One region of the Paenibacillus sp. URB8-2 genome, then DNA from elsewhere that is predicted to be linked to it. Evidence: riboswitches for the same ligand, from Rfam matches in the RefSeq annotation. Region 1 holds a riboswitch; each other region holds the start of a gene.

Region 1 (5,826 bases):
CGAAAAAAAGGAGGAGACAGCATGCTCAGGAAACTTATCGGCAAACTCATTCACTCCGTCGGACACTCAAAATATGAAAGACGTAGAGGTTCTTCCGGCAACTACCACAGACAGCCGCATTACGGAAGGTCTTCAAGCAGCAGACACGGCTACGGCAGCGGACGCGGACACGGGTATTACAAGAACAGACACGGAAGCTCCAGCTGAAGCCGGGTTGATCGTAACAAGAATTTGGAGATTTTGCGGAAACGGCTTGCGCCGCCCTTTGTGGGAAGGCTCAAGCCGTTTCTTCTTGTAAGATTCGGAAAGCATGGACTTTATGAATCCGTCGACTTCGACTCCGAATTGGATATAGCCTGCTCTATTTCCCGAATGAACTCACAGGATTCCGTATAACGATTCGATTCTTCCAGAAGTCTCAGCAGTATCCTCCGCATCCCCGGCGTAAGCTCCAGCTCTTCCGACCAGCTGCGCTCTTCGCTGCCTGGAATCGGGGTGTAACCGGAATACAGCATGAAGAGCATGAGATGCCCGATATCGTGCAAATCGGAGGCTATGGCCGCGGGCATGCGCCTCGGCAGCCCGTCTTTATCCAGCTCGGGTTCGCCGTCGCAGCTCGATCTTTCGTCCCCGATCCGGCGGGCCAGTCCGAAGTCGATTAAATAAATATCCTCTCCCCGGATAATGACATTCGGAATACGAAGATCGAGGTGGACGTAGCCTCGTTCATGCACATGGTTCACCCGCTTCATCAAATTCAAGGCAAAGCGCAGCGTGTCCTGCTCCCAGAATATGCGGCCTTGCTCGAAAATTAATTGTTCCAGCGTAAGCCCCTCTACATAATCGTTAACCAACCATGCCGAGCCCGCTTCCTCAAAAAAATCTCTGAAGGCAGGGATATAGGGATGATCCAACTGCCGCAAGATATCCCGTTCCCGCATCAGCATTTTTTTCCCAACATTCCCTTTGCTCGGTTTTGCCTGTTTGAGGGCTACCTGGCGATTCTCCAGCGTGTCCAGGCAGCGGTATGCTAGTCCATAGCTTCCCATACCGATCCGGGACAGCACCTTGTACCGCTTTCCGATCAGCTCTCCCTCCTCCCGGGGATAATCCCTCCAGGCGGATAGAAATGCGCGCAGGCTTGCAAACAATGAACATCCTCCCCACGTTGTTCCGCCGTAATGTGATCTTTCTGTTCATTATTGCACATTTCCTCGGGTGTAGTGCAAGTTCGGAAGGATGAGGCGAAATGCTTGCGTTAGGTATTCTTACCTGGAAATATGGCTTGTAAGTTTCAGAAATTGCCGGCGATGTTTAAGCTACTAATAATGAAACTTTAAATCATCATTCTTTAAGGAGGCGAAAGCTTGGATCTGCTCGCAATTATCAAAGCCGTTATTTTGGGTCTGGTGGAAGGCCTGACCGAATTTGCTCCGGTGTCCTCAACGGGTCACATGATTATTGTCGACGACATGTGGTTGAAATCTCAGGAACTTCTCGGAAAATACACGGCCAATACGTTTAAGGTCGTAATACAGCTCGGCTCAATCCTTGCGGTCGTCGTCATCTTTAGAAATCGTTTCATCGATCTGCTTGGACTGAAACGCTTCAGCCGGGGATCGCTTGAGCCGGTCCCGGACGGCCAACCGCCGCAGATACATACGCCAGGCCGTCTGAGGCTTGGGCAGGTCCTGGTTGGTCTGATCCCGGCGGGTGTTCTGGGAATGCTGTTCGAGGATTACATTGACGAGTACCTCTTCTCGACGTCGACCGTGCTGATCGGGCTTGTGATCGGCGCCATATTTATGATCTGCGCGGATTTGTTCGCTCCGAAGCGTGTCAAGGCGCAGAGCGTTGACCAGATTACATACGGGCAGGCGCTTGGGGTCGGTCTGATCCAGTGTTTCTCACTGTGGCCCGGCTTCTCGCGTTCCGGCTCGACGATTTCGGGAGGCGTCCTTCTGGGCATGAGCCATCGCGCCGCCGCCGACTTCACCTTTATCATGGCGGTGCCCATTATGGCAGGCGCGAGCTTTATCTCATTGCTCAAGAACTGGCAGTACTTTACGATGGACGCGCTGCCGTTCTTTATCGCCGGATTTATCAGCGCCTTCGTGTTCGCGCTGCTGTCGATGCGGTTCTTCCTGAAGCTGATCAACCGCATCAAGCTGCTGCCGTTCGCCATCTACCGCATCGTGCTGGCCGCCTTCGTCTATATTATTTTCTTTTAACCGGTTATCAGGTATTGCTATAGCTGGAGCTTCCATCTTCTATTGCGGACCGCGGGGTCTTGCCGTAACATTAATGGTGTACTCAACATTCAAGTAACAGACCATTAAATAACGGAAACGGGTGCTTGCCGGACAAGAGAATTCCGGAGGCTTAAAAGGGAAGCTCGGTGCAAAGCCGACGCGGTCCCGCCACTGTAACGGACGAGTCTTCAGCCAGATTATGCCACTGTCAGCCTGGGCTGACGGGAAGGCTGCTGATGACGATGACGCCGCAGCCAGGAGACCTGCCTGTTTCGACGCACTGCTGTACCTACGGGAGATGGGAAGGTGTCAGATCGCAAACGTAATTTTAACGTAGGCGTCTTTCCCCTTGCGCTTTTGGGGGAAGGACGCCTTTTTGTTGGAAAGTTACGTGAAATGGACAGCGACTCTTCCGAGACGGACAAAAGGTTCACTTCCTTAAACAACGGAATATGATGTTTTTTTGGGAGCCTAAGGTAGGACCAGACGAATAGGAGGAACGGAGAAATGACAATTAACACAAGAACAAGCAATCTTGGATACCCGAGAATCGGTGCGAACCGGGAATGGAAAAAAGCATTGGAAGCTTACTGGGCGGGCCGGATCGGCGAAGAACAGCTGCGGGCGGAAATGGAACGTTATCAGCTGGGTAATTTGCGTAAGCAGCAGGAGGCGGGCATCGACCTGATTCCTGTGGGGGATTTCACGTATTACGATCATATGCTGGATACGGCGGTCATGTTCGGCATTGTGCCTCAGCGGTACCGGTACGAGGGAGGACCTGCCGGACTGGATCTGTATTTTGCCATGGCCCGCGGGAACTCCCGGGCGGCGGCGTGCGAAATGACGAAATGGTTCAATACGAATTACCATTACATCGTGCCGGAGATCGGCGATATCAAGCCTGTTCTAACGGAGAACAAACCGCTTGCCGCATACCGGTTCGCCAAATCGCAAGCGGGCATCGACGGAAAGCCCGTGGTTATCGGACTCTATACGTTTCTGAAACTGTCCAAGGGCTTTGCCCTTTCGGAAATCCGCAGTGTGGCGGAGCGGTTCCTGCCGGTTTATGTACAGCTACTGCAGGAGCTGGAACGGGAGGGAGCGGCATGGGTTCAAATTGACGAGCCGGCTGTAGTAACCGGACTTGGGAAAGAGGATATTGAACTTCTAGGCTACATCTTCGACGCGCTTCATTCCGCTGTTCCCGGTCTTTCCATTATGCTTCAGACGTATTTCGAGTCCGCCGAACCGCTTGAAGCTCTATTGAAGCTGCCGGTGCAGGGAGTCGGCCTCGATTTTGTACACGACGGCGGAGCCAACCTGGAAGCGATCGAGCGCCTGGGCTGGCCGGAGGATAAGACGCTCGGAGCGGGGGTGATCGACGGGCGCGGCATTTGGCGCTGCGACCCGGAGGATAAGCTGGCGCTGGCTGAAAGGCTGGAGCGGCTCGTACCGGAAGACAAGCTGATTCTGCAGCCGTCCAGCAGCCTGCTGCATGTGCCCGTGACGGTGCGGAGCGAGGAACGGCTGAAGCCGGAGGTGCGGAACGCGCTGGCCTTCGCCGATGAGAAGCTGGCGGAGCTTACGCTGCTGAAACGGGCGCTGCTTGAAGGCAGGGAAGCTGCCGGTACGCAGTGGACCGGGGCGAAGGCGGCGCTGGATGCCTTCCGCAAGCTGCCGGAGCGCAGCCGCGCGGACGTGGCGGGGCTTGAACGCGGCCTGGCCGAACTGCCGGATCACCGCAGCCCGGGCTACACCGAGCGCGCGAAGCGCCAGCAGGACAAGTGGCGCCTGCCGCTGCTGCCGACAACGACGATCGGCAGCTTTCCGCAGACACCGGAGGTCCGCCAGGCGCGGTTGAAATGGCGCAAAGGCGAGCTGAGCCAGGAACGCTATGATGAATTTATCCGCCTGCAAATCGCGGACGCCATCGCACTTCAGGAGAAGATCGGTCTGGACGTTCTGGTGCATGGTGAATTCGAACGTACGGATATGGTGGAGTTCTTCGGGGAGAAGCTGGACGGATTCCTGTTCACACAGAACGGTTGGGTGCAGTCCTATGGTTCCCGCTGCGTCAAGCCTCCGGTGATTTACGCCGATGTTGCTTTCACCGAACCGATGACCGTCAAGGAAAGCGTCTATGCGCAATCTTTGACGAAGCTGCCGGTAAAGGGCATGCTCACCGGACCGGTCACGATTCTGAACTGGTCGTTCGTGCGCGACGATCTGAGCAGAGAGAGGGTCGCCTACCAGATTGCGCTCGCTCTCCGGCAGGAGGTGCTGGCTCTGGAAAGCGCCGGTGTGGAAATGATTCAGGTGGACGAGCCGGCGGCGCGCGAAGGACTCCCCCTTAAGGAGAAGGACCGGACGCATTATCTGGACTGGGCTGTAAGAGCTTTCCGTATTTCCACAAGCCTCGTTCGTGATACGACGCAAATTCATACACATATGTGCTACTGCGAATTTAGCGATATGATCGATGCCATTTCCGATATGGATGCGGATGTTATTTCCATCGAGACTTCCCGCAGCCACGGCGAGCTGATTGCAAGCTTCGAGGAGATGAGATACGACAAAGGCCTCGGGCTGGGAGTGTATGACATCCATAGTCCGCGCGTTCCGTCAGTGGAGGAAATGGAGACCGGCATTAACCGGGCGCTGCGGGCTCTGCATCCGGAGCAGTTCTGGATCAATCCGGACTGCGGACTAAAGACGCGAGGCTGGAGCGAAACGGAGGCTTCGCTGCGAAATATGGTGGCGGCCGCGGAAGACGCCAGAAAGAAGGCGCGGGCGATTCAGCCGTAACTTGCGCGTGAGGAGCGGCATAGTGATACACCGGGAGTCCGATCCCGGTGTATTGTTTTTTCAACCTGCAACCTTCCAGAGGCTGGAATCGTCTAGAAATTAAATGTAAGGACGAACAGACATATTTGGGGGGATGGTCATGATAAAACGGGGGTTGTATTCCATTGTAACGCTGCTGGTGTTGTCTGTTGTGCTGGCTGGCTGCGGTTCGGGAGGCCGTGCCGATAACGCGGATCAGGCCAAATCGGATGCACATTCCGAGATGAAAAACAGCACAGCTTCTCTATCGGATGCCTCCAGCGAGGAGGCTCCGATCGCAGCCGGCGACGGAGGATCATCTGCCGGCGCGCAGGGGAACGGAAAGGGAAGCGGAATCCAGAAGGGCGGCAACTCCGCGGCAGATAACGGCAGTGCCGCTGCCGGAGGATTCACGGCAAGCGATGTGGCCGCCGGTCTGAACAAGAAGCTGATCTACCATGCCAATCTCAACATGGAAGTGGAGAATTACGAGAAAGCGCAGACGGAAGTGCGGAATTGGGTCAATCTCGCCCGCGGCTATATTATCGGATTCACGGAAACGGTGTCCGATTCCGAGCATGGCGGCACGTTTGTCGTGAAGGTGCCGGCTACCGGGTTCTCTTCCTTCATGGACAATCTGGAGAAGGTCAAGCATGAGTCGCTTCAACGCAGTATCGAGGGCCAGGATGTTTCCGAAGAGTATGTCGACCTTGAGGCGCGCCTCAAGGCGAAGCAGCTGCTTGAAACC
Region 2 (5,826 bases), 2.2 Mb from region 1:
CGTAAAAGCGCTGCTGATCTCCTCGCCGCTGACCTCGTCCCGGCGCAGCTTGGCATTCACGCCGCGCAGCAGACTCTCCTTGCTCAGGTTGTCCAGGCCGTTTAAGACCCGGTCGGCATAAACGGAAAGACGTATTTCATCAAAGGCAAGCTGGCGGTTGTCGGGTTTTACTACGAGTTGAGGCATTCGGATCGCTTCCTTTCACGGCATAAAATTTTTATGGGATGAAGGTTATAGGGCATGAATGAATAAGGGACATAAGTAAGTATGAATGCGGCCTTTTACAGATAACCGCAGCGTGTATATATAATTTTCAATATCAAAAATTGATATATTTAAGCGCATGGAAGGGCCCGGACCGGGCCTATAAACCGGAATTCCTCCCGTTTATAAGCCCTTGAACGAGCATTGCACTGAGTTGAACGGGAAATCCTCCATCATAATTTGCCGTTTCCGTCCAAATGGGGAGAAAACGGGCAAATAAGCTGGAGAATTTCCGTCTAAATAACTCAAAGGCATCTATATGATAAAAATAATCGGGAGAAATTCCCGCATATCTACTGTAGAAGGGTTCGAGCAAGAGAAGGGCCCGAGCAAGGTCAAAAAGGGTCCAAGCAGGGTCCAAGCAGGGTCCAATCAAGGTCCAAGCAGGGTCCAATCAAGGTCCAAGCAAGGTCCAAGCAAACAGGGATCTGGCTCAATTTGTGCCTCAGCCCATTCGTTTATCCCGGTTCAACTTCCGCCGCCAACCCGCCGCGAGTTCTCGCAATCGCATGGCCGCTTCCGAGGCCCGGCTTACAGCATTACCGGCTGCCACAGCACGGCCTCCGCGCCGGCAAGGCTGGCCTGAATATCGATAATCCGCTGGTTGGAGCTGCCTCGGAACCGGAGGGTGGTGTCCTTCAGGGCTTCCTCGAATCGCCCGTCAATCAGCACCTGGCACAGCGACAGCAGCTTCCATTCGGGTGATCCCGGCATGGCCGCCAGCTCTTCGTAAGTGTAGCCGGTGTAGATCCAGACCGGGAACTCCGGCAGTGTTCCGCGCACCTCGCCAATGAATTCCGCAACTTCCTCCGCGGAGAAAAAAGGGTCGCCGCCCGCCAGCGTCAGACCGCTCAGCAGCGGGTTGGCCGCCATGTCGCCGATGATCTGCCGCCTGCGTCCCGGTGTGAAAGGTTCGCCATACCCGAAATTCCAGGTTTCGGGATTGAAGCAGCCGGGGCAGCGGTGACGGCAGCCGCTGACGAAGACAACTGCCCGCAGACCGTCGCCTTCGTTAATGGACTCCGGGTAGTAGCCGCAAATATTCATAGATGCTTGACCCGGTCCCTGACCTCGGCCTGCTTGGCCGCGTTGAAGCGGGTCTGGTAATCCCCGGTCAGGTAGCCCGTAACCCGGCGCAGACGGCGGATATGCACCCGCTCTTCATGCGCGCCGCAGGAAGGGCAGTTCGTGCCGATCACGCCCTCGTAGCCGCAGCCGGAGCAGCGGTCGACGGGATGGTTGATGCTGAAATAGCTGATATTTTGCTCCAGGGCGTAACGGATGATTTGGACAAAAGCCGCCGGGTTGCTGCGCGCATTGCCGTCCAGCTCGACGTAGGAGATCGCGCCGGCATTGCAGTGATCATGGAACGCTGCTTCCAGTTTGATCTTGTTTGCCGCGCCCGTTGGATAATAGACCGGAACATGGAACGAGTTCGTATAATACTCGCGGTCGGTAACGCCTTCGATTGCGCCGAATTCCTTGCGGTCGATCTTGGTGAACTTACCGGACAGTCCTTCCGCCGGAGTGGCGAACAGGGTAATGTTCAGGTCCAGCTCGTCGCTCTTGCGGTCGCAGAATTCGCGCATATGCCGCACGATGGCGAGCGCCTTGTCATACACCTCGGCATCCTCGGCGTGATGCTTGCCGTACATCGCCTTCATGCATTCGGCCATGCCGATGAAGCCGAGCGACAGGCTGCCGTGCTTCAGCAGTTCGCTCACCTGGTCCTCGGGCTCTAGCAGTTCCCCGCCTTCCCATACCCCTTCGCGCATCATGAAGTCAGACGCTTTGGCCTTTTGCGCCGCCTGGATGCGGAAGCGGTGGAGAAGACCCTCCAGGGCGATTTCCATATAATGATCCAGATCATCGTAAAAGCCTTCCTCATCCGCCGCTTGCCGCAGACCCGTTGCGGTTCCGTATTGGATGCCAAGCCGGACAAGGTTCAATGTATTGAAAGACAGATTGCCTTTGCCGGAGCAGTAATTGCGTCCGAAGCGGTCGCCGAGCACCCGGGTGCGGCAGCCCATCGTCGCGAATTCGGTATCCGGGTTTGCCGGATCGTAATACATCAGATTCAGCGGGGCGTCCAGATTCGCAAAATTCGGGTACAGCCGCCGCGCCGAGCATTCCGCTGCCTTCAGGAACAGCGCGTAGTTGGGTTCGCCCGGCTGCTGGTTCACGCCTTTTTTACATTTAAAGATCTGAATTGGGAACACCGGCGTTTCCCCGCTGCCCAGACCATTCATCGTAGCCGTCAGCAGGGAGTCGATTACAAGCTGTCCCTCGGGCGAGGTGCAGGTGCCGTAATTGATGCTGGTAAAAGGAATTTGTCCCCCCGCTCTGGAGGACATCGTGTTCAGGTTATGTATCAGACTCTCGGATGCTTGAAGCGTTTCGCTCTGCGTCTCCTTCAGCGCGTAGCGGAAGGCCTTCGGATAACGTTCCTTCAGATCGGTCCGGCTCATTGTGATTTCCCCGAGGTCCTCGCCGGCTTGTCCTTCTTCAAAATAATCCAGGCCCTTGCGGAACAGCTTGGCGAAAGACTTGGCCACATAAGGGGCGAGATCATGATCGAGCTTACTTCCCGATACGCCGCCGTATTGGGCGTTTTGTTGGGATTGAAAAATAATCGCCGTAAGCGCCATGGCCGTCATAATGGAGTTCGGAGGCCGCACACTACCGTTGCCGGTGTTGAAGCCCTGCCGGAGCAGTTTGTCAAACGGGATGAAAATGCAGTTCGTCGTTCCGATGGCGTATTGGTCCAGATCATGCACGTATACGACGTTTTCCTTGATCGCCTGCATAAGCTGGGGCGGCATCGTGAAGCTGCGGGCATACCATTTGGAATACTCGCTGCCGAATTTGCTCATCTTGCCGGAGAAGCTTTCCCCGTTCAGATTGGCATTCTCCCTCAGCAGATCCATGTCCCGGCTGTCGATAATATCGCGCCCCAGACCGATAACTTCCTCCAACAGAACTTCGTTTGCGCTTTGGCCGCTTGTTTGCCGTTTCTCCAGCAGCGTCATTGTGCAGCTCTCCTCTCCATAACGTCCCTGTCCTAAAACTCTGATTATCCTTGTGTTCAAAAAAAACTTGCATTCCAAAAAGGCATTTCCTGCCCAAGAACGCAGGAAATGCCACTATGCTCGCCAGGCCCGTATAACCAAGCCCGGTCAATATAAAAAACTACATAGCGGACACCCCTCCTGTTCCTCGCAGGCACTCTTATGAATGGTGTCGCTGGAAACAGGCAGGTCTCCTGGCTTCCGTCTGTTCTTCCGGCGCCTTCCCGGGAGCGGATTCCTTGCGCTCTCAGTGGCCTTGTGCCGGAAGATGCCGCCCGCGTCCTCGCCTGAGGCGGGGCATCCGGTTACAGTGGCGGGACCGCAGCGGATTCGCACCGCGCTTCCCTATTAAGCTATGACTTCTCGTTAGAGAGTCAAGCACCTGATTCCACTATATTTTGTTGTCGTTTATTTAAGATAACCCAATATGTTGTATCTGTAAACATATTTTTTGAGTTTTTGATATCCACAGAACATCCACAAACCGTCCACAGGTAATCCACAAATTCATCCACAAACTGACCCTTCAAGAGTCACAAACGAGAGGGGATATGGCATCGTTTGAATCCGGATTTGCTGTGAGGTGCCACAAACAAAACCTGATAGGCCCTCCGGCTATGAACGAATGAGAGGACGATTTGTAGCCCGGCTCTCCAGTTGCTACAATATAGGAAAGCTGTATAGGGATGTTTCCGCAATGCAGCATGGAGAGGGAGGTTATTCAAATGACTATCGCCGAAATCACCGTAATTCCGATCGGAACCGGCAGCACCAGTCTCAGCAGTTATGTCGCCGGGATGCAGCGCGCGCTGGAGAGCGTGGAGGGCATAACCTTTGAGCTTACATCCATGGGCACTATTATTGAAGGCCCGCTGCCGCGCATTCTGGCTGCGGTCGAAGTCCTGCACGAAACGCCGTTCGCGGCCGGCGCCCAGCGCGTGTCCACTGCGCTCAAAATCGACGACCGGCGCGACAAAGAGGCCAGCAGTAAGCAGAAGCTGGAGTCGGTGGAGCGCAAGCTGCACGAAGAGTAGGAGCAGACGGACTGCCGGGGCGGCATGATTGCCGCTCTGGGCAGAGGCAGATTGGGCGGCAGGGACAGCAACATACGGTTTGAGCCGAACGGAGTGTGCAGCGGCGAACCGCTTTCCCGCCCGGTTTGTTAGGGGTATCCTCCCAAAGCAATGGCGACAATTTCTTGCAACAAACCGGTCTAAAAAAGAGTTGCTTTTTTCACCAAACGAGGTATAATAGTTTCTGTTGTGACGGAAAATTAAGTATATGCTGGTGTAGCTCAGGGGTAGAGCAACGCACTCGTAATGCGTAGGCCGGGGGTTCAATTCCCTTCACCAGCATCCTAAAAAGCTTGATTTGACGCGGTTCTCGGGTGTACGGGGACCGCGTTATTTTTTGTTGTAAAAGGATACTCTTTTTCGCATTGAGTCTGTTCTTTAAGCTTACTTCTTTAAATGATACGGCACCGTCGTTACGACCACATTTCTCCGGTACAACAGGTGGGTGCGAATGAGCAGACCGGATTGATTGTGGAGGATGTTGTGCCAGCCCTTTTTCGGAATGAACTGCGGGATGATCACCGTAACCTGGTAATTCGACTCGCTTGCCTTATTCTGAACGGTGTCGATAAATTTAATCAGCGGTTGAATGATGCTCCGGTAGGGCGAGTACAGGGTTACCAATCGGATATCGGGCTGCCACTTGGCCCATTTTTCTTCAAATTCGGCTTCTTCCTCCCGCTCAAAAGGAACATTGACGGCAATGATCTGGTGCGCCGAAAGTGTTTTGGCATAGTTCAGCGATTTCTCCACGACATGCGTAATGCCGGCCACAGGCAGAATGATGACATTTCCTTCGATCGGCACGGACGGCTCGCAGGTAGTGAGCCTCAGCTGGTCCGCTGCGGCTTCATAATGCTTCCGAATCCTGTAGAAGAGGTAGACGATCAGCGGCAGAAACACAAGTACTGTCCATACCTGGGTAAATTTGGTAAGTAAGAACATCAGGGTAACGACGAAGCTGATTGCGGCGCCGGTTGCGTTAATGAGGAGCTTCGTCAGCCATCCGGCCGGCTTTTCCCGCAGCCACTTGACGATCATCCCCGACTGGGAAAGAGTAAACGGGATAAATACGCCGACGGCATACAGGGGAATGAGCTGTTCGGTCTGTCCTTCAAATACAAGGATCAGCAGGATGGACAAAATCCCCAGAATAATGATTCCGTTGGAGTACCCGAGCCGGTCTCCCCGAACCGTGAACATTCTTGGAATGAACTTGTCTTTAGCGAGATTGACCGCAAGCAGCGGAAATGCCGAGTATCCGGTATTGGCGGCCAGAATCAAGATGAGCGCGGTTGTCACCTGGATAAAAAAGTACATAAAGCTCCGTCCGAACGTCAACTCGGCGATTTGGGAGACTACCGTAACTTCTTCATTTGGACTGAGCCCGTAATAATAAGCCAAAACAACAATTCCCGAAA
Region 3 (5,826 bases), 1.7 Mb from region 1:
CTCGAAACCCTAGGCGTTCGTTCCTTCCCTTGGGCCTTGCTTATGCTGCTGCTCCTTGCACTGCTTGTTGTGTGGCGGGCTAAAGATCATGGATTTCCCTGTGCTTCTTCAAGAGAATGGATGAGAAATTTATGATCGACCGGTGAAGACATGACAATCAGAATCGTATAGGTTCCATACTTATCGCATTGATTGCCAAACTCTTCAAGAGCATGTGTGGAGTCGGTCAGTACTTTTAATAAATAATTATGTTCTCCGCTTATACGGTGGCACTCGGCAACATGGGGAGAAGCCTGGACAAAATCAAGAAAGGCATAGCAGTCTCTAGTCCGAAACAACATATAGGCTGCCGCATGCTTTCCAATTTTTTCGGGAGAGATGACGGTACGATACTCCTCGATAACTCCTTTCTCTTCCATTCGTCTGACCCGTTCCGTTACAGCAGGTTGGGACAAACCGACGCTTTTACCCAGCTCTGTCATTGAAATTCTTGCCTGATTTTGAAGATGGAAGAGGATTTGTTTGTCCACATGATCCACTATGAAAGTCCTCCTTAAAAATTAAGGTATTTAAAAGAAAATTTCTTTTATTACTTTGTATAATCATCATAATGGATTGATTTCGATATGTAAAATGAGCAATTTAATTTAATACATGAAAGTTAGAGAGGGTGGATAACATTGAGCAAATACGATCTAAATAAGAGAGATACAGAAGCGCTGCAGGCACGTATTGATGAAGTCATTGATCGTACCCTTGCCGAAAAAAGGCTGGTTGGTGCTGTTGTCCAAGTTACGCTTAACGGAACGCAATGTTATAACCGCGCTGCCGGATATGCAGACCGCGAACAAAACCGGTTCATGCAAGATCATACGTTATTCCGGCTTGCTTCCGTATCTAAACCGATCGTTTCCACGGCTGCCCTGGTGCTTGTATCGCAAGGCCGTCTGGGGTTGGATGATCGCGTGGACAGATGGCTGCCCGAGTTTCGCCCCCGTTTGCAGAATGGTGAATTTGCAGCCGTGACCATTCGGCATTTGTTGACTCACACGGCAGGATTGACCTACCGTTTCTTTCAGAAGGAACATGATTCATATGAGAACGCCGGAGTATCGGACGGTATGGATCAGGCCGGCATTTCATTGGAAGAAAATCTGCGCCGTATTGCTTCCGTACCGCTCCTCTATGTGCCAGGTACCCAGTGGAAGTATTCCATTGCAACAGATGTACTGGGTGCAGTTATTGCCAGGTCTGCCGATACCCCGCTAGGCGAAGCGATACGTTCTCTTGTGACCGGACCGCTTGGCATGAATGATACCGGATTTATTGCGGTCGATGCCCTAAGGCTTTCAGCGGCCTATGCGAACGATCTTCCTGAGCCGCGCCGTTTGCTTGATTTTGACCACATTCCATTTATAGAAGGTACTTCGGGTTTCCGGCTTGCTCCCGGCCGGGCGCTTGATGATACGGCGTATCCGTCAGGTGGCGCCGGCATGGTTGGCAGTGCGGGTGATTTTATGCGGCTGTTGGAAACCTTACGAAAAGGTGGAGCACCTCTATTGCCGGAGAGTCTGGTTCAAGAAATGACCACCAATCAGATCGGCAATCTTCCTATGGCATACTGGCCAGGGCGTGGATTCGGGCTGGGTTTTACCGTGCTGAAAGATCCGGCGGCCGCTCAAACTTCCGAGTCGCCGGGAACTTGGCGTATGGGCGGAACTTATGGTCATTCCTGGTTTGTTGATCCCGTCAAACAAATAAGCGTCGTCGCGTTTACCAACACCGCGCTGGAAGGCATGTCGGGCCAGTTTACGATAGACCTTTGCGAGGCGGTTTACGAAGGGCTTGGGAAGTCTAAATAACGCTAACGTACTTTAGTTTGTCTGGAGCCCTCGGCGGACAGAAATGTACTGCTTGTGACGCATGGCAGCATCATTCGGATGAATACCGGACAAGAAGAAATCGTGGACAATGGTACTATAATCGAATTCACGGATAAACTGGAGAGCAGACTCATAGACTTCTTTTTAAATCTCAAGTTATAATAGGCGTACTGTAAGCATATCTTGTCTACAACAGCATATGGAGAAAAAGGTGAAACGCTAAGGCGTTTCTTAAAAGGGAAGAACGGTGAAAGTCCGTCGCGGTCCCGCCACTGTAAATGGAGAGCAAGCTTTAAGCCACTGTGTCAAATGGGAAGGCTTAAGCAACCGAGTCATTATGATTTTGGTTTTTGCGTCTGATCCACAAGTCAGGAGACCTGCCTTTTTTCAACAGCACGACTGACCTACGAGGATAGGAAGGGGGAGCACGCTTGTATTACGGCGATTAACGGCACTTCTACGCTCTTTTTGTGTAGGGAGTGCTTTTTTTGTTTCTCAAATTTTGTTACATATGTCTCTAGAATGGTAGAAGGGATTGTGATTTTCTTGGAAAAATTATTGCAAGTGATCAATCGGATTGAACGGCTGAATATTGTATCGATGCATCAAATGAGAAAACGCGTCAACAACCTGACCAAACCTTTGGGGAGTCTTGGCTGCCTGGAGGAGATTGCTGTAAGGCTTGCCGGTATAACAGGCAGCGTGCAGCCCCGTGTGGACAATAAAGCGATTATCGTGATGTGCGGCGATCACGGTGTCGTTCAGGAAGGCGTCAGCGCCTATCCACAGGAAGTTACAGGGCTTATGATGGCGAATTTTATTCGCCAAAGCGCCGCTGTTAATGTGCTCGCACAGCAAGCGGGGGCGGAGGTTCACGTTATCGATGTCGGGACTTTGCTGACAGACCTGCCGGAAGGTGTAGTTCAGCGGAAAGTCCGCCCGGGAACGGCCAATATGGCAAAAGGGCCGGCGATGACCAAGGAAGAAGCGGTTGCCGCGATGCATGTCGGGATAGATATGGCTTACGAGCTTGCTGATAAAGGAATCGAAGTGATCGGTTTAGGGGAAATGGGCATCGGCAACACGACTCCAAGCAGCGCTATTACGGCGGTGTTCACTGACCATCCGGCGGAACGGATCACCGGAAGGGGAACCGGTATCGGCGACGAAGCGTTAGCCGCCAAAACAAAGGTGATCGAACGGGCGATACAGGTCAACCGGCCTAATCCGGGTGATGCTGTCGACGTGCTCGCTAAAGTAGGAGGACTCGAAATCGCCGGGCTGGCAGGTGTGATATTGGGAGCGGCTGCCCGCAGAGTTCCGGTGGTTATTGACGGGGTGATTACAGGGGCTGCGGCGCTCGCTGCCTGCCGGATCGAACCCCGCTGCCGGGATTATTTATTCGCTTCCCATTTGTCCGTTGAACCGGCGCACCGTATCGTTCTTGATGAGCTTGGGCTGAAGCCTTTGCTGTATCTGGACATGCGCCTTGGAGAAGGGACAGGGGCCGCGCTGGCTCTTCCTGTCATCGAATCGGCTGTACATCTGGTTTCGAAGATGGCCACATTTGAAGATCTCGGTATCCCGAGTCCGGCCCCTGAAGAAGATGAATTCGGCCTTGCGGTAGAGTGATCATGGTTTAAATAGAGGAGGCTGCACGATGGAACAGAAGAGAGGCAAACTGCTTGTGATCGGGTTTGGCCCGGGCGCTTTTGAACATATTACGGATCGTGCCCGCAGGGCAATCGAGGAAAGCGAAGTCATCATAGGTTACAACACCTATGTGGATTTGATCCGGGGCCTTCTAACCACTCAGGAAATTGTAAGAACCAGCATGACGGAAGAAGTGAGCCGCGCTCAGGAGGCTGTACGGCAGGCGTATATGGGAAGAACAGTTGCGGTTATTTCCAGCGGCGACGCCGGTGTATACGGAATGGCCGGACTAATCTATGAAGTATTGATCGAAAAGAAATGGAATGCCGAGGAGGGAGTGGAAGTAGAGGTTATTCCCGGAATCTCCTCGATCAACTCCTGTGCCGCGCTCCTTGGGGCGCCAATTATGCATGATGCCTGTACGATCAGTCTAAGTGATCATTTAACCCCTTGGGACACCATTGCCAAACGCGTGGAAGCGGCGGCTGCAGCGGATTTTGTGATCGCTCTTTATAATCCGAGAAGCGGAAGGCGTACCCGGCAGATCGCTGAGACTCAGCGGATTTTGCTGGAGCACCGTTCCGCGGACACGCCGGTAGGTCTGGTGAAGAGCGCTTACCGGGACCGGCAGCAGGTTGTCCTTACCACCTTGGCGGACATGCTGGAGCATGAAATAGGGATGCTTACCACGGTTATTATCGGCAACTCGTCGACGGTGGTCTATGACGGCTTAATGATTACGCCGAGAGGCTACCAGCGGAAATATACACTGGACTCGGAAGAGCAGAGACTAAGACCTAGCGAGCGTCTTCAAGTGGCGGCGGAGCCGTGGTCACTGAGTGCGAAGGAAGAGGCTGGAGAGAGAGGGGAAGCTAAGTCCGTTCAACTTGATTTCCCGGCTTCCGCCTCTTACAGCAGCGCGAAATCGTCCGGCCCGCTGGAAGCGGCGATGGAGGCGCTGCAGATTCTCGAGGCCAAAGGCATCGTCTCCGGGGACTACGCTGGTTCCAAATCGGCACGCGCTGCCGCCGCAAATCCGTTCGTCCTTTTTGAAGTGGGAGTGGCACCGGGCATCGCGAATAAGAAGTTCACCGCGCGTCAAATGGCGTCGCTTGCGGAAATCGCAGGTGAACAGGGGGAAATGGAGTATACCCCGCATCACCAAGTCATTCTGCGCATCCCTGGGGGCGATCCCAAGCGGGTTGTCGCGGAACTGAAAGCGGAGAAGCTGCTGGTCTTCCCGGTAGGCGATGTTGCGCAGATTAAAGCCTGCGATTTCTGTAATTTGGAGAAAGACGGGTCCATCCCCGTTGCGGAAGAGCTGAACCGCGTCATCAGCGGATTGAAGACTCCCAAGGAATTGAAAATCGGCTTTAACGGCTGCGGTATGGCCTGTTACGGGGCTGTGCTGGAGGATATCGGCATTGTGTATCGCAAAGGGGCGTATGACCTGTTCCTGGGAGGAAAGACAATCGGACGGGGTGCGCATCCGGCGCAGCCTGTAGCCGAAGGGATTGAGGCGGATCAAATTGTAGATACGGTGGAACGGATTTTCCTGGAATATACCGATAAGGCTTTTCCAGGTGAAAGGTTTCATAAGTTTTTTAAACGTGCGGGGAAGGTTGCCGGGTTCAGACATCAGGAGCAGGCTATCGTTGCTGTGGCGGATGCGGTCTGCGGCGATTAACGATCATGAGGAGGAAGAAGATGGACGCGATATTGTTAGTTGGGCATGGAAGCCGGGACCCCGAAGGGAACGAGGAGCTGCTGCAGTTTGCCGATATGGTGCGCCAGGCAGCGCCCCAATATAAGATAGAGACTTGCTTTTTGGAGTTTGTGCAGCCTGATATTGCCCGGGGAATAGCCCGCTGCGTCGAACAGGGAGCCGACCGGGTTATCGTTATTCCAATCATGCTGTTTGCGGCGGGTCATGCCAAAATTCATATCCCTTTTGAGATTGATAGATCCAAAAAGCTTTATCCTGCCGTGGAATTCGTCTACGGGCGTCCGATTGGCGTGCATCAAAAGGTGATGGATATTCTGACATCCCGTATGGCGTCAGCCGGCTTTAAGACCGGCAGCTTGGAGCGTCCGATAGAACAAGGACTGCGCGAACCGGAAACGGCCGTTCTTCTGATCGGCAGGGGGAGCAGCGACGGCGATGCCAACGGCGATTTTTTTAAGATGACCCGCCTTCTGTGGGAGCAGCTTCCGGTCAAATGGGTGGAGAACTGCTTTATTGGGGTTACGGAGCCTACCTTTGAGGATGGCCTGGAAAGAGTCTTACGTC
Region 4 (5,826 bases), 2.8 Mb from region 1:
TCTGTATCCGCCCGCGCTGCATCTGTTCCATCTGGAAAGCGGAGAGACTGTACTCGGTCAAAGCGTCTTCCAGGCTGCGGATTTCACGGGTCTGCGCAGCGCTTTTTTCACCCACAACTATGTTCTTCCCGCCCCTCGCGCTGAAGAAATCATTCGGGATTACGGCGGCTACCTGCATGCGGATTTTGCAAAAGGCTTCAGCGGAGAACCGGGCGAAGCCCTGCCGGAGCTGAGCGGCATCCCGGCTTCGCGCCGAAACCGTCCCCGCGCGGCGGACGTTCTGAAGTCGCTCGGCATTGACAGGGAAATGTTCAAAAGCCTGCTTCAGGCGATCATGCAGTCGATGTCCGGCAAAAAGAAAATTTATATATCCCTGAATGTCCCCGTGAGTGAGCTGTCGGCGAGGGCGGCCGACCTGACCGAGGTGCTGCTCGGCTGTCTCCCCTTCGAATTTCGGCGCAGACTCGGCGTTATCACCTATGCGAAAGAGCCCCAAAGCCGCAAGTACATCCACCTGACATTCGTGGAAACAGGCTCGCTGCGTCCCGGAGACCGTGCAACCGAGAAGGACTTTATTTTTGATCTGGCAGCAGGACGGACGCTGGGCGCTGATTTTCCGGCCTCGCCCCAGCCGTTCCTTGAGCTCGCTTGGGAACTGCTGCTGCGCGGGCAGGAGACTGCGGACGATTTTGCCGTGTTTGCCGACATGATGCTGGGAGGCGAGCCTGCGGAACGGAAGCTGTCGCTGGGGGCCTATAATGAGCTGGCCGTGTTTTACCGGATCGAGCAGGGGAACGAGGCTTTATACCGGGAGAACAAAAGTGCTGTGCTGAACGGGCTGCTGAGCTATCTTGGCGGAGAAGGGGCGCTGGAATCGAAAATCCGGCTGAACGACCTGTTTCTGGAGCGCTTCGACCGCGAATTCGACGCCGTCCGTCAGAAAGCCATACCGGAGCCGGCTGTTCTGGAAAGCTTCCGGGATTATTTTTCGCTGAAGGGCCATAATTACCGGACGCGGATTGTCGATTACTTTATCAACGGAATGCTGAACGCGCAGAATGCGGGCCGGGGGGACTCTCTGGAGGAGGCGTTCGGAGTGGTCGAGAGCGGCGGGGAGCTGGCTGCCGCCTTTTTCCGCAAGCTGCTGACGACCCCGGTCTTTGGACGCCTTCTGTTCCAGCCTTATGTGGAATCCCGGCTGGCATCCGCCGCGAACGCTGCGGACCTGCTGGAATTCGTGGCGGACTGGGATCGTTTTATGCCCGAAGCGCTCCGTCAACCGGCCGTCCATGACGCGCTGCTGGATTATTTGCCGGAGAAGCTGGAGCGCGAGCGTGATCCGGTGGGTGCTGTGGCTGCGATCCATGATTGCATTGAGCAAGCGGAGAAAGACCGCCGGCGAAGAGCCGGCATTCGCCCCGAAGCGCTGGCGCTCCAGAAGGAGCTGGCAGCAGCGGCGGACCGGTATTTGCTGGAGCGTCTTTCGCTTGACGATATTACGCAGGAGCAGCTGCTGGAGCTGTCGTTCGTTCGGTATTCCCTTGAAATGGGCGCATGGGACCCGCCGCTCGACCTGCACAGCAGACGGAAGGCGAATGTGCTGCGCACGGCGTACCGCTGGTTCGGCGAAGAGGACCCGGACGAGCATATATTCGACGGCCTGTCCCCGCAGGAAATGGACGATGTGCAGCTGTTGGGTCGGCGCTGGCTCAAGGAGAACCGGGGAACGGAGCCGTTTGCCCGCCTGCCGCTTGCCTTCTACCACAGCCGTGCCCGCGAGGGAGGGCCGCTGGAGTACGACGCGCTGCTGGAGCATCTCCGCCAGAAGGCGGATGGCGATAAGGAAGCGGTGTACCGCTTTCTGGCCTGGTCGCAGGACAATCCGCTGTTCGCCATTTCCTCCAAGAAGCTCCAGCCGGGCTACCGGCGGGCGATTTTGAAATATTTTGCGGGCCATGACCGTGAAGCGTTCAAGAGCCGCGATTTCCGTAAAAATCATATGGCCAAGGCCGGACCCGCGCTGCAAAGCGTATATGGCGCGGCCCGGTCGCAGCTGGCCTCGCCGCTGGCGCAGTGGGTACGCCGCCGCCGGTTTCAGCTGATGATCTTCGGCGCGGCCCTCATCGTTCTGCTGATCGCGGGAGTCCTTGCCACCCGTCTGCTGAAGGGAGGAGGAGACGAAGCGGTTCCGGCAGCCTCGCCGCAGCCTTCGCCTTCGCAGTCTGCGTCAGGCGTGAGTTATCTCGAAGCTGCGGCGTATCTTGTACATGGCGACGGTAAGGGCGGAAGCTCGCTGCTGTTCGCCTTCGCCTCCCAAGCCGCCTGCCAGGAGTTTAACCCGGCAGAGATTGAGGTGGATTCCGGGACCGGACAGGCTGAAGTATATAAAGTGGACGGCCTGACCCATAACTGCGAACTTCAGGTATCCGCTAGCCCTTCGGATTCCGGAGTCGAGGCGGGTGCCGGAGAAGCAGCCGATTCGGGAACGGTGGACGGAAGCGCCGGAACGGCCGGGAACGTAAGCGGCGGCATAGGCAATGCGGAAGCGGCGTCCGCCGATGAGAGCGAAGCCGCCGCGGAATCTTTGGCGGCTTCGGCCGTTCCGCCAGCCTCTCCCGGCGGGGACGTTCCCGCCGGTGCGCCTTCGCCGTCAGGAGAGCCGGATGCAGCGTCAATCGCTCCGGGTTCCCCGGCTCCGGCCTCACCCGGCGCAGGAACTTCCGGCCTTGCGCCTTACCAGGTGAAGGTGACGCTCGTTTCCTCTCCGGAGCTGACCGCCGGAAGCGCGGTCAAAGCCGAAGACTACACGCTGGTACTGATGGAAGATCCGCAGGCGGCCCCGTCCCCGGCTCCTTCCGCAAGCGCGAGTCCTCCGGCGGAATAACGTGTGATTTTCCCGTTTTAATTAATGGCCGAATGGCCTGCCATGTATGGACAACCTCTGCGATAACCGATATGATAAAGATTGTCAAAATTTAATATAGTCTTAAAAAAGGTGCGGGCCGATTACAAGCCTGCTTAAAAGGGAAGCCGGTTGGAATCCGGCGCGGTCCCGCCACTGTATATGCGGAGTAACCCTCTGAAATCATGCCACTGTTCACGTAAAGCGGGAAGGCGAGAGGGAAGCGATGAGGCATAAGCCAGGAGACCTGCCTTTTTTAGTCAAAGTTCGGTGTCCTTCGGGGGGTGAGGGCATCTGACATTTGCGTGCGGCTGATGCTGGGAATGGCTTACAGCATGGATTCCGGCTCATTTTTCCGAAAGACCGTCCCTCCGGGGGCGGTCTTTTCTTATTCGGAAGACTCCCACATTATTCAGGAGAGAAAGAGGTTGAAGAATGAAGAACAGGATTTCTTCCAGAATGTTTGCGCTGGGAATGGCATTATTGATGATTTTTTCATTATTGGGCGCGCCGTTTGCTCCGGCGGGGCAAGCGCTTGCCGAGGCTGCGGATTCGCAGACAACGGGTGCTGCCGATGCCGGGTACGCTGCGGATGCAGCTGCGGCTACCCCGTCTTCCCAGTCGATCGGTGTAACCGATGCCGTTTATTCCGCGGCCGAGTATATTATAAAGCAAGGCGTAGCCTCGGAATGGCAGGCAATCGGCTTGGCCCAAGCCGGGTACAAAGTGCCGAATTCCTACTCTGCCGCGCTTAACCAAACGGTAGAGAAGGCGAAAGGGATCTTTTCGGCCGTTACGGAATATGCAAGGTACGCTTTAGCGGCTAAAGCGATCGGAGAAGACCCGACCAATATTAAAGGATATAATCTGATTGAATCTATCTACAACAGCGGCGGAATTACCGGGCAAAGCCTGAACAACGCCGTCTACGGATTGATCGCGCTGGATTCCGGCAGCTATACGGTGCCGTCCGATGCGAAATGGACCCGTGACAAGCTGGTTCAGCACATTCTTTCCAGACAAAATGGCGACGGGGGATTTGCCCTCAATAGCGGAGGCTCCAGTGAGCCCGACCTTACGGCAATGGCTTTGGCCGCTCTGTCTCCTTACAAGGGCGATCCGGCTGTCGCCACCGCCGGGCAAAAAGCGGTACTATGGCTGTCCGCTCAGCAGAATACGACCCACGGAGGCTATGGAGAGAGCAGCGAAAGCGTCTCGCAGGCCATTATCGGCCTGACCGCATACGGCGTCGATCCGGCCGGTTCCGATTTCACCAAGAGCGGCAGCAATCTGATCAGCCGTCTGATGAGCTTCCGTACGGCAGACGGAGGCTTTGCCCACCTGCTGTCCGGCGGCAACGACGCTTTTGCCACGGAACAGGCGCTGCAGGCGCTTGCCGCATACAGCCTGTTCACGGGCGGCGGCGACAGTAATCTGTATGATTTTATTGCGAATCCGCCGGCCGTGCACCCGCTTGTCCAAGTGTCCGTAGCCATCGAAGGACCGACGGCTTCTTTGGGCGAGGGCAATGTGTACGGCAGCAGCGCTTTGGACGCGTTGAACAAGCTGGCGGAGACCAAGGGAATCTCGGTTGTCAATCCGAGCGGCAGTTACGTAACGGATATTGGCGGCATTCCGGCGGGGCTTTTTGGCAGCTTGTCCGGGTGGTCGTATGCGGTCAAGAGAGACGGCGAATGGGTTGCCATCGATGTCGGCATGAAAGATTTCGTCCTTAAGGATGGCGACAAGCTCGACATTTATTATGGGAACTATGGCGTCACTCAACTGATTGATTCCGTATCCTTCTCACCGCAGCAACCGAAGCAAGGAAAGGCGTTTGAGGTCAGCGTTATTCAAAAAACGTGGGTGTGGGACAACGAGACTTTCGCCTCGCATCCTGTAACCTCTCCGGCGGCAGGCGTCTCCGTCTCCATCGGCGGCAAAACGGCTGCTACGAACGACCAGGGTGTCGCGTCCTTTGGAACCGATCTGACGCCGGGAACACAGGCGCTTCAAATTACCGGCTACCAGGACGATGCCGCGCCGACTGTCGTGCGTTATACCGGGTCTGTTACGGTTCTGCCGAAGGAAGTGCCGGTGTCGTTGTCGGTAGAAGGGCCGCAGGGAACCATTATGGAAGGCTCCATAAGCGGGTCCGTTGCGCTTGAGGCTCTTCAAAGACTGGCCGATGCCGGTCATACGGCGCTGGATATTACACAATCCTCATACGGAAGCTTTATCAGCGGGATTGGCGGAATCAGCGGCGACATGAACAACTGGTGGTCGTTTGTCGTTCAGCGCGGGGGCAAGTGGATTTATCCAAGCGTCGGAATAGGCGACTTCGAACTTCAGGCTTCGGACAAGGTGCTTGTCTATTACGGCAGCTACTCGACCCAGGTTGTCCATTCTTTGGAGCTTTCGCCTTCACAGCCTCAGCCGGGGCAGGCTTTTACGATTAAAGTCACTCAAGTTCAATGGGTGTGGAATAACGAAACTTACAGCTCCGACCCTGTCACTTCACCCGCTTCCGGCGTGAAGGTAAGTATCGGAGGTCAGACGGAGGCAACGAATGACCAGGGCATCGCTTCGTTCAGCGGCCTATCGGCGGGCAGCTATGCAATCGAAGTGACCGGTTATCAGGCGGGTGGTGCGCCAAGCGTGGTGCGATATATGCAGCAGACAGCCGTTTCCGCACCGCCGGCGGTTTCCACGGCAACCCTTTCCGTTGTCGGCGACAGCGTGAAAGGAACGATTCTTCCAAGCACCTCCGTCGCTCTCAGCGCGGGGGACAGTCCGTACAGTCTTCTTCTCCGCAAGTTGGGCGGCAAAGTAGAATCGCGGACAACTTCGGGAGGCGTGTACGTCTACTCGATCGACGGTCTGGCCGAATTTGACCGGGGCGCCGAGAGCGGCTGGAAATATTT

Evidence for each region. A riboswitch is a leader RNA that binds a small molecule or an ion and turns the genes downstream of it on or off. The one in region 1 is predicted to bind cobalamin.
Region 2: it holds a riboswitch for cobalamin, as region 1 does, so the genes downstream of both, PUR_RS02200 (anaerobic ribonucleoside triphosphate reductase) here and metE (5-methyltetrahydropteroyltriglutamate--homocysteine S-methyltransferase) in region 1, are expected to answer to the same signal.
Region 3: it holds a riboswitch for cobalamin, as region 1 does, so the genes downstream of both, cobT (nicotinate-nucleotide--dimethylbenzimidazole phosphoribosyltransferase) here and metE (5-methyltetrahydropteroyltriglutamate--homocysteine S-methyltransferase) in region 1, are expected to answer to the same signal.
Region 4: it holds a riboswitch for cobalamin, as region 1 does, so the genes downstream of both, PUR_RS05060 (S-layer homology domain-containing protein) here and metE (5-methyltetrahydropteroyltriglutamate--homocysteine S-methyltransferase) in region 1, are expected to answer to the same signal.

The regions. Positions count from the first base shown of each region.
Region 1 covers NZ_AP023239.1:3,865,390-3,871,215, reverse strand. The annotation lists gene PUR_RS17920 (hypothetical protein) at 22-207, shown strand; gene PUR_RS17915 (serine/threonine protein kinase) at 318-1,151, opposite strand; gene PUR_RS17910 (undecaprenyl-diphosphate phosphatase) at 1,368-2,231, shown strand; cobalamin riboswitch at 2,334-2,537, shown strand; gene metE (5-methyltetrahydropteroyltriglutamate--homocysteine S-methyltransferase) at 2,760-5,060, shown strand; gene PUR_RS17900 (DUF4349 domain-containing protein) at 5,200-5,826, shown strand, end outside.
Region 2 covers NZ_AP023239.1:461,183-467,008, forward strand. The annotation lists gene PUR_RS02190 (ribonucleoside-diphosphate reductase subunit alpha) at 1-186, opposite strand, end outside; gene nrdG (anaerobic ribonucleoside-triphosphate reductase activating protein) at 796-1,311, opposite strand; gene PUR_RS02200 (anaerobic ribonucleoside triphosphate reductase) at 1,308-3,293, opposite strand; cobalamin riboswitch at 3,500-3,733, opposite strand; gene PUR_RS02205 (MTH1187 family thiamine-binding protein) at 4,058-4,366, shown strand; tRNA gene PUR_RS02210 (tRNA-Thr) at 4,616-4,687, shown strand; gene PUR_RS02215 (APC family permease) at 4,790-5,826, opposite strand, start outside.
Region 3 covers NZ_AP023239.1:2,201,561-2,207,386, forward strand. The annotation lists gene PUR_RS10040 (MFS transporter) at 1-135, shown strand, start outside; gene PUR_RS10045 (Lrp/AsnC family transcriptional regulator) at 87-539, opposite strand; gene PUR_RS10050 (serine hydrolase domain-containing protein) at 681-1,862, shown strand; cobalamin riboswitch at 2,076-2,282, shown strand; gene cobT (nicotinate-nucleotide--dimethylbenzimidazole phosphoribosyltransferase) at 2,421-3,515, shown strand; gene cobJ (precorrin-3B C(17)-methyltransferase) at 3,544-5,223, shown strand; gene PUR_RS10065 (sirohydrochlorin chelatase) at 5,244-5,826, shown strand, end outside.
Region 4 covers NZ_AP023239.1:1,076,968-1,082,793, forward strand. The annotation lists gene PUR_RS05055 (GAP1-N2 domain-containing protein) at 1-2,884, shown strand, start outside; cobalamin riboswitch at 2,977-3,171, shown strand; gene PUR_RS05060 (S-layer homology domain-containing protein) at 3,338-5,826, shown strand, end outside.